One region of the Brevibacillus sp. HD3.3A genome, then DNA from elsewhere that is predicted to be linked to it. Evidence: riboswitches for the same ligand, from Rfam matches in the RefSeq annotation. Region 1 holds a riboswitch; the other holds the start of a gene.
The links. A riboswitch is a leader RNA that binds a small molecule or an ion and turns the genes downstream of it on or off. The one in region 1 is predicted to bind cobalamin.

Region 1 (4,713 bases):
TGAGGTTTGCTCGATAAATAATATTTTAATAGATGGGAAGGAAATGAATCGCCTATTTTCAATATCTTTTCATTTATATTTATGTTATAAATAAATGACGTAACGAGCTGTTTTACTTCTGGTTGTCCAGATAGAATCGTGATCAGCGCGGAAGTGGCAAGCGAGAAGCGATCTGGTCATCGATTACCGATTTGGTCGACTGATTTATCTGACAATTATTCCCGCTCGATCTGATCCCGGTTGTTGGGGCATGAGCGGGCGGAGTGATTGTGTGAATTTTTTCACTAATCAGAGGGTTGCTGAAAAGCACCTTTGCTTTGGAATTACAGGAGGGTTTGTGTCATGCATCAAAAAGGTTCTTCTTCGTTCATCCTCATCATCGGCTTTATGCTGTTCGCTCTGTTCTTCGGAGCGGGGAATCTGATTTTTCCACCAATGCTGGGGCAAATGGCTGGAACGAACGTATGGACGGCCAATGCGGGCTTCCTGGTGACGGGAGTCGGGCTGCCGCTGCTGGCGATTATCGCGTTGGTTTATTCGGGAATGGATGATTTGCGTTCGTTGGCGAGTCGTGTGCATCCGGTATTTGGTCTTGTGTTTACGATTTTGCTCTACTTGGCAATCGGGCCGTTTTTCGCTATTCCGCGATCCGGGAACGTCTCGTTTGAGATCGGAATCAAGCCATTTTTGTCCGAGCAAGCTGGTCCGGTTCCACTGATCGTCTTCACCGTCTTGTTCTTTACACTCGCTTGCCTGTTATCTCTCAATCCTGGGAAAATTATCAATGTAGTCGGAAAAGTCTTGACACCGATCAAGCTGACTTTTATCGGAGTGATTGTGTTGACGGCGATTTTGTTCCCGATTGGCGCGCTGCAAGCACCTGTGACGGATTATCAGTCCAAAGCGTTTTACAAAGGCTTTCAGGACGGCTATTTAACCTTGGACGCTTTGGGGGCATTTGTGTTTGGAATCATCATCGTGAATGCGATCAAGCAAAGAGGCATTACGGCGAAAAAGCAAATTTTGCTCACGTGCGCAAAAGCAACGATGATCGCGGGCGCACTTCTGGCGTTCTTCTACACGGTGCTTGCCTATATGGGTGCTTCCAGTGTGGAGAAGCTTGGTCATCTGGAAAACGGGGCGCAAATTTTGGCCAAGGTGTCCAATTACTACTTCGGCTCTTACGGCGCCGTTTTGCTTGGCCTCATGATTACGATCGCATGCCTGACCACCAGCGTCGGCCTCATTACAGCGTGCTCTTCGTTTTTCCATTCGCTGTTTCCGGCGATCTCGTATAAAAAGTTTGCCGTCATTCTGGCTGTGTTCAGTACACTCGTCGCCAATATCGGCTTGACGGCGCTGATCAAAGTGTCGGTTCCGATCTTGATGACCATGTACCCGATTGCGATTTCCCTCGTCTTTTTAACGTTTATGCACAAAGGATTTGGCGGACGACCAGAGGTGTATCAGGGAAGCTTGCTCGCTACTTTTCTGATCAGCCTGTTTGACGGACTGAACGCGGCAGGTGCCCAGCTTCCCGTCATCAACGACTTCTTTACTCGCTACTTGCCGATGTATACGATCGGGCTTGGCTGGATGCTGCCCGCTGTTGCAGGCGCTGTGATCGGCTACACTATTTACATGATTCGCAAACCTTCTCTGCGGGCACAGGAGCTGCGACTGACCAAGCAGTAAACCGGAAAGCTGGCAGAGTAGAGGCAATCAGGCTGAACTTTGAAATAATTTTGGTGAGTGGAAATAGTTTAGCATGACAAAAACTGGTTTACGTGTTACTGTAAGGAGAAAGGTGCTCTTTTGCTAGATGCGAGAGCACATGCACTCATACCGACAATTTCATATGAGTGGGAACAGGTTCCTTGGCCGCGAAAATCGGCGCAAGGATGAAAAGGGAAGTCGGTGAGAATCCGACACGGTCCCGCCACTGTATGAGGGGAGTTTGCACAGCGATAAGCCACTGGTCGAGACGGACTGGGAAGGCGTTGTGCAGATCGTGATCCTCAAGTCAGGAGACCTGCCTGTTTCGACAACACTGCTTAACCTACGGGAGATAGGGAGGTGTTAGGATGCTGTGATCTCAGTGCTTATTTGGCATTTCTAACGTTCTTTTTGACCGTTGGAAGTGCCTTTTTTGATTGGCTTTACAAATACCTTCAATGGATGGGAGAGAAAGCTCATGAAAAGCAGCAACCTGGGATATCCGCGAATCGGCAAAGACCGGGAGTGGAAAAAAGCATTGGAGTCCTTTTGGGCAGGCAAATTGGAAGAGTCAGCGTTCCTTGCGCAAATGGAGCAAATCCGCCAGCAGCATCTGATCAAGCAAAAAGACAAAGGCATCGAGTGGATTCCCGTCAACGACTTTACTTACTACGATCACATGCTGGACATGGCTGTCATGTTCGGACTCGTTCCGAAGCGTTTTGCCTATGATGGCGGCCCGGTACCGCTCGATACGTACTTCGCCATGGCGCGCGGCAACAAAGAAGCTGTCGCAAGCGAAATGACCAAGTGGTTCAATACGAACTATCACTACATCGTTCCTGAGTTTGGCGAACGCCCGCCAGTGCTGGCAGAGAACAGGCCGCTGAAAGCGTACCTGGAGGCCAGGGATCAGCTGGGCATCGTCGGGAAGCCGGTCATTGTCGGGCCGTACACGTTTGTCAAGCTGGCGAAAGGATATGCGAAAGACGAGTTCGAACGCGTTGTCGATCAGATCGTGCCGCTTTACGTGGACGTGCTTCGTGAACTGGAACTGCACGGCGTGGAATGGGTGCAAATCGATGAGCCGGCTTTCGTCCAAGATATTTCCGAGCAGGACAGAGCGCTCATTCGCCGAGTGTACGAACAGTTCAGTCAGGCGCTGCCACACCTCAAGCTGATGGTTCAGACGTATTTCGAAGCGGTGGATTGGTACGAGGAACTGATCGCGCTGCCAGTGGAAGGCTTGGGCCTGGACTTTGTCCACGGAGGAAAAGCGAATTTGGCCAACCTGACGGCACATGGTTTCCCGCAGGAAAAAGTGCTCGGCGCAGGAATCGTCGATGGCCGCAACATTTGGCGCTCGGCTCTGGAGGAAAAGTGGGAGCTGGTCAAGACGATCAGCAATGTGGTCGACCCGGACCGGATTTGGCTACAGCCATCGAGCAGCCTGTTGCATGTTCCCGTCACTGTTGAAGCAGAAACCGATTTGCCTGGGGAAGTTCAAGCGGCATTAGCCTTTGCGGACGAAAAATTGGGAGAAGTGCAGCTTTTAGTCCAAGGATTCCGATTTGGAAAGTATGTTATTTCGAAGGAAGTTGCCCAGAACGAAAAGGACTTGCTCCGCCTGGCCGAGTCTCCGGCGAGAAACCGGGAGAAAGTACAGCAGGCTCGAAAAGCGCTGGAGACGACAGAAGCCAAACGCGACGTGCCGTTCCACGAGCGCCGCGATATCCAGCAAGCCGCCTGGAAGCTGCCGCTTTTGCCTACAACGACGATCGGCAGTTTCCCGCAGACGACAGAGGTTCGTCAGGCCAGACAGCAGTACAAAAAAGGGAACTGGACAGTCGAGCAGTACGATGCCTTCATCGCGGAGCAAATCAAGCAGTGGATTGCGATTCAGGAAGAGATCGGGCTGGACGTGCTTGTCCACGGCGAGTTTGAACGGACAGACATGGTCGAATATTTCGGGGAAAAGCTCGACGGCTTCGTCTTCACGAAAAATGGCTGGGTTCAGTCGTACGGTTCCCGTTGCGTCAAGCCACCTGTCATCTACGGCGATGTGCAGTTCGTCGCTCCCATGACTGTCAAAGAGAGCGTATACGCCAAGTCGTTGACGGAAAAACCAGTAAAAGGCATGCTGACAGGCCCGGCGACCATTTTGAACTGGTCATTTGTCCGCGATGACGTGTCCCGCCAAGAGGTGTGCGAACAGATCGCCCTGGCGCTGCAAGCAGAAGTGGAGGCGCTGGAAGCGGCGGGAATCCGCATGATTCAGGTGGATGAGCCTGCGCTGCGGGAAGGCTTGCCGCTCAAGCAGGCAGACAGGGCGGCGTATCTGGACTGGGCCGTCAAATCGTTCCGCGTGGCTACCTCGACAGTTGCCGCGAGCACGCAAATTCACACGCATATGTGCTATTGCGAATTTCACGACTTCATCGACGTCATCAGCGAGCTGGATGCCGACGTCATCTCGATCGAGACGTCTCGCAGCCACGGCGAGCTTGTCTCCGTCTTCGAGACTTGCACGTACGATAAAGGAATCGGCCTGGGCGTATACGACATCCACAGCCCGCGCGTTCCGGCTGTCGCGGAGATCGAAGAGATGGTGTCGCGCGGCGTGCAAGTATTGCCGCCAGCCCAATTCTGGATCAACCCGGATTGCGGTCTGAAGACGCGCGGAAGAGCAGAGACAGTGGAAGCTTTGAAAAACATGGTGGCGGCGACGCATGCTGTGCGTGACCGTTTGACACAAAAAGCATAATCGCATGATGGCAACGAGAGGAGCAGCACAGATGGCAACAGAAGCATGCCCGACCGGACAATCCCGAACCTATTTGACTGATCTCGTGTTCCCGCCGGACACGAACCATCACAATACGATTTTTGGCGGAAAAGTCATGGCGTACGTCGACAAAATCGCCTGCATAGCGGCGATGCGTCATTGCCGGAAGCCCGTCGTCACTGCTTCCAGCGATTCCTTTGATTTTCTCGCGC
Region 2 (4,713 bases), 750 kb from region 1:
AGGACACGGGGAAACCGAATATCCCAGATAATTGTCTGCTCTCCTTTTGACCAATCCACTTCGATCCACTGATTGGTCAGCGGAAGATTCGATAAGGCAATTTTCCATACTGTCGCTGGTTTGATTTCCACCGAGCCGAGTGTTACCGCAAACGTAATCGAGACGAGCAACCCGATCAGCAGGGCAACGATGATGAAGGGCATCTTGATCTTATGCAGGGCCGTTCCCTCCTTAATTAAGCAGCCGTTCTTTATTTGAATTTATCCGGGTACAGTCCTTCGCCGAGGATTTTCAGCGCGATCGGTGCGCGTACCCCTTCGGAAGCTGCGGACAGTGGCAATACAATCAAACGTTTGTTTTGAATCGCTGGCAAGTCAGCCAGTTCCTTTTTGGCGAGCAAAAACTCTTTCTTCTGATCAATCGTTTTGTCGCCGTAATCCACGACAACGATAACGTCAGGCTTGCGGTTCACGACTTCTTCCCAGCTCACCGTTGCCCAGCCTTTTTGAATGTCGTCAAACACGTTTTTGCCGCCTGCCGCCTTGATCAGGGCAGTCATGTAGTTGTTTGCAGCTGTGAACGGCTGATCTTCTCCGCTATCGTACACAAACACGCTGAGCGGCTTGTCCACGGTACCGATTTTGCTTGTCGTTTGTTCCATTTCCGCTTTCATTTTGCCAATCAGTTCGTTCGCCTTGTCTTCCACGCGGAAAATGCGGCCGATGTTTGCAATGTCAGCGAATACGTCGTCAATAGTCGGGCCCGGCTTGTTGGAAGACTCTTGCAGGTACGATTTGACCCCTGCTTTCTCCAACTCCTCCATCGAGCCTACACCTTTATCGCCAAAGGCGCTTTTCCAGCCTGCATACACAAAGTCAGGGTTGGCAGCCATCAGCACTTCTTTCGTCGGGTACTTGTCGGACAGCACAGGCACTCTGTCGTAGTCAGCTTTCAACTCAGGCAAAATTTGATCGTCCAAATACGCAGTCCCGGCCATTTTGTCAGCCAGACCGAGAGCGAGCATAATTTCCGTCACGTGCTGGTTCATGGTGACAGCGCGTTTTGGTGCTTCCGGATAAGTCATTTCGATGCCGTTGTTGACGATTGTCACTGGCTTGTTTTCGCCAGCGGCTGGCTGAGCAGCTTGCTCCGAGCCTGGCTTGGTAGCAGCTTGTTCAGGGGCTGCCGGTGTTGCGGAACCACACGCAGACATGAGCAGCATGATTGCAGTCACAGACGCGAACCAAAATCCTTGCAAGGCTTTCTTTTTCTTAGGTGTTTTATTCATTTGTTTTGTTACCCTCTCTTCTTTTCATGTTCTCTGTGCGATGAAAACAATTGATATGTAAATCGTAATTATTACGAATTACATCTACACTATACGGAAAGCCGCTCCGTTTGGCAATACAGGAAATGGCATCTCCCCCTCTCCACGTGTTGCTGCCACGATGATACCCATAGAAAAAAGCACCCCCCAGTTTTCCAATCGGGAGGTGCTCGACATACGCAGACATATCTATAGATCCAGCGTTTGTGGAGCGCCTTTTCTAAAGATTGCTTCTACATCTGTCCCATCCTCGTGGGTCGATTGCAAATGATCTCATGGCAGGTCTCCTGGCTCACGAATCAACATGCCTAGTTCCCTTCCCATTTTTCGTCTCGCGAAAAACAGTGGTTGCTGCGTACTAGGCACTCCTCGTTTACAGTGGCGGGACCGCGCCGGATTTTCACCGGACTTCCCTATTAAGCTGGCGGAACCAAACAATTCCAGCCAGCACCATCAGATTCATATGAAATTGTGTGTTTCGTGATCGTTAGCCAATCACAGTCAATTGTTTCGGGAACTTGCTCAATACTTCCACGCCTGATTCGGTTACGAGCACATCGTCTTCAATGCGCACGCCGCCTACTCCCGGTACGTAAACGCCTGGCTCGATGGTGAACACCATGCCTGGGCGAAGCGTTTCCTGATTTTGACCATGTACGGACGGGTATTCGTGCACATCCATGCCCAAACCGTGTCCCAGTCGGTGCATGAAGTATTCGCCATAGCCCCGCGCCGCAATCAAGTCGCGAGCGGTCTTGTCGAGATGGGCAAAAGTCACGCCTGGACGAACCTCTGCAATCGCCGCCTCATTCGCCGCAAGCACTGTCTCGTAAATTTCGCGCAGTTGTTCGCTGACTTCCCCGACGGCAAACGTGCGGGTAATATCGGAAACGTAACCATCAGCTGCTACGCCGATGTCAAACAGCAGCAAATCGCCTTCCTGCACCTGGCGCGACCCTGGCGTTCCATGCGGCAATGCCGATTTTTCGCCTGCCAGTACCATCGTGGAAAAGGATGGGCCATCTGCTCCCAGACGCTTCATCTGAAATTCCAGTTCCGCGACAATCTCCATTTCGGTCTGACCGACTTTGAATTTTTTCAACGTCTCGCCAAGCGTATCTTCGATCAGTTGAACCGCATTTTTCAAACGGGCAACTTCATCTGCCGATTTGATCAGGCGCATTTCACGAAGCGGTTCTTCCACATCGGTGTAGCTCTGCGCACCGACGGCTTGTCCCATGGCTTCGAAGCGCTCTACGGTCATGTGGCTTTTCTCGATGCCCAGCTTGGACAAGCCCGCTGGCAACGCCTGCTTGAGAATCTCGTACGGATTGTCCGTATCCGTATGTGTAAGAATCGTCTGAACAAACGATGCTGCCGCCGCCGCTTCCCGATCAAGGGCAGGCACAATCAGCGAAGGCTCGCCTTGGGCCGGAATGATCAGCCCCATAAAACGCTCGTGCGGATCAGTAAAAAACCCGGTCAAATAGTAAACATGCTTGGGAGAAGTGATCAATACCGCGTCTAACTCATGGTTTGCCAAAAAATCGTGCAGCTTCGAAATACGCTCCTGGAACAACTGCGTCACCTTCTCTTTCGACAATATTCTACCCCTGAGAATACCATTTTCCTGCCTAAAAAAGAAGAGAGAAGCGGAAAATTCTCTCATGAATCCTCCAGCATATGCCCAAAGAAAATAAGCCAGCAGACGCGAAAAAAGGGGCAGCCTGGACGCTTGTGTCCCTACTGCCCTTCGCACTACAACTAATTTTTCATCCGTGGATCAAGCGCATCCCGCAAGCCGTCGCCAATCAGGTTGAAGCCAAGTACGGTCAACATGATCGACAGTCCGGGAAAAATAACCGTCCACGGCGCTTTTTGAATGTATTGACGGGAATCGGAAAGCATTTTCCCCCACTCAGGCTCCGGTGGCTGCGCACCGAGTCCAAGGAAGCCGAGTGCCGCCGCTTCAATGATCGCAGTAGCAATCCCCATCGTCCCTGTCACGATGATCGGAGCCAGGCTGTTCGGCAAAATGTGCTGCATAATGATCCGGGAATCTTTCATCCCGATCGCGCGCGCCGCCATGACGAACTCTTCTTCCTTCAAGCTGAGAACCCGCGAGCGAACCAGACGTCCAAAAGTCGGAATGTTGATAATGGCAATCGCCAACAGCGCGTTTTGCAAAGACGGCCCCAAAATCGCGACAATCGCAATCGCCAACAGGATGCTTGGGAACGCCAGCATAATATCAAAAATGCGGGAGATCAGCGTGTCAATCCATTTGCCGTAAAATCCGGCGAGCAAGCCGAGAATCGTTCCGGCGACGACCGAGCCGATGACGGAAAAGGTGCCTACCCACAAGGAAATGCGCGCCCCGTACACGACGCGGCTGAACACGTCCCGCCCGTTGTAATCCGTTCCAAACCAGTGCTCCCCCGATGGCGGCTTGTTTTTCATGACCAGCTCGCCTTCATCGTAAGGATACGGCGCGATCATCGGAGCAAACACAGCGACCGCCACGAAAAACAGGATAATCGCCAATCCGACCATCGCCAGCTTGTTCTTGCGCAACGCCCTCCACGCTTCCCGCCAAGGAGAGACTACTTCTTCATCTTTTACTTTCCAGGTCACAGTCTGTACGTGAGTTTCTGCCATATCTCCTTTGTCCCTCCTCTAGCGGTATTTAATGCGCGGGTCAATGTAAGCATACAGAAGGTCGACCAAGAGATTGATCAGTACGAAAATCGTAGCGATCACCAAGATGCCGGACTGGATCACCGGATAATCCCGGTTTCCGATGGCTGTGAAAATGTAGCGGCCGACGCCGGGCCAGCCAAAAATCGTTTCGGTCAGCACCGCTCCCCCCAGGAGCAAGCCTGTTTGCAGACCAATCACCGTCAACACGGGAATCATTGCATTTTTCAATGCATGCTTGTACACGACCCAGAACTGCGCCAAGCCTTTTGCCCGGGCTGTTCTGACGTAATCCGCACGCATCACTTCCAGCATGCTCGATCGGGTAATCCGGGCGATAATCGCCATCGGAATCGTTCCGAGAGCCACTCCGGGCAGGATCAAATGCTTGACCACTTCCCACAGCTGATCCCACTGTCCAGCCATAATCGTGTCCAGTATATAGAACTGCGTAATGGCCTCTACAGGATTACGCGAATTGTCGCGACCAACGGATGGCAGCCATTTCAGTTCTTGCGCAAAGAACCATTGCTCCATCAAACCTAGCCAAAAGATTGGCATTGAGACACCGATCAAGGCGATCAACATCGCACAGTAGTCAAACCAGGAGTTTTGCTTCCACGCAGACAAAATTCCTGCGTTCACTCCGATAATCACAGCGAAAAGCATGCTGACGATCGTCAGCTCGG

Region 2: it holds a riboswitch for cobalamin, as region 1 does, so the genes downstream of both, HP435_RS10445 (ABC transporter substrate-binding protein) here and metE (5-methyltetrahydropteroyltriglutamate--homocysteine S-methyltransferase) in region 1, are expected to answer to the same signal.

What each region holds. Positions count from the first base shown of each region.
Region 1 covers NZ_CP085874.1:2,882,234-2,886,946, forward strand. Annotated here, with positions in the region: gene brnQ (branched-chain amino acid transport system II carrier protein) at 343-1,695, shown strand; cobalamin riboswitch at 1,854-2,055, shown strand; gene metE (5-methyltetrahydropteroyltriglutamate--homocysteine S-methyltransferase) at 2,195-4,480, shown strand; gene HP435_RS14220 (acyl-CoA thioesterase) at 4,512-4,713, shown strand, end outside.
Region 2 covers NZ_CP085874.1:2,130,137-2,134,849, reverse strand. Annotated here, with positions in the region: gene HP435_RS10450 (FecCD family ABC transporter permease) at 1-203, opposite strand, end outside; gene HP435_RS10445 (ABC transporter substrate-binding protein) at 251-1,288, opposite strand; cobalamin riboswitch at 1,587-1,797, opposite strand; gene HP435_RS10440 (M24 family metallopeptidase) at 1,815-2,906, opposite strand; gene HP435_RS10435 (ABC transporter permease) at 3,092-3,985, opposite strand; gene HP435_RS10430 (ABC transporter permease) at 4,004-4,713, opposite strand, start outside.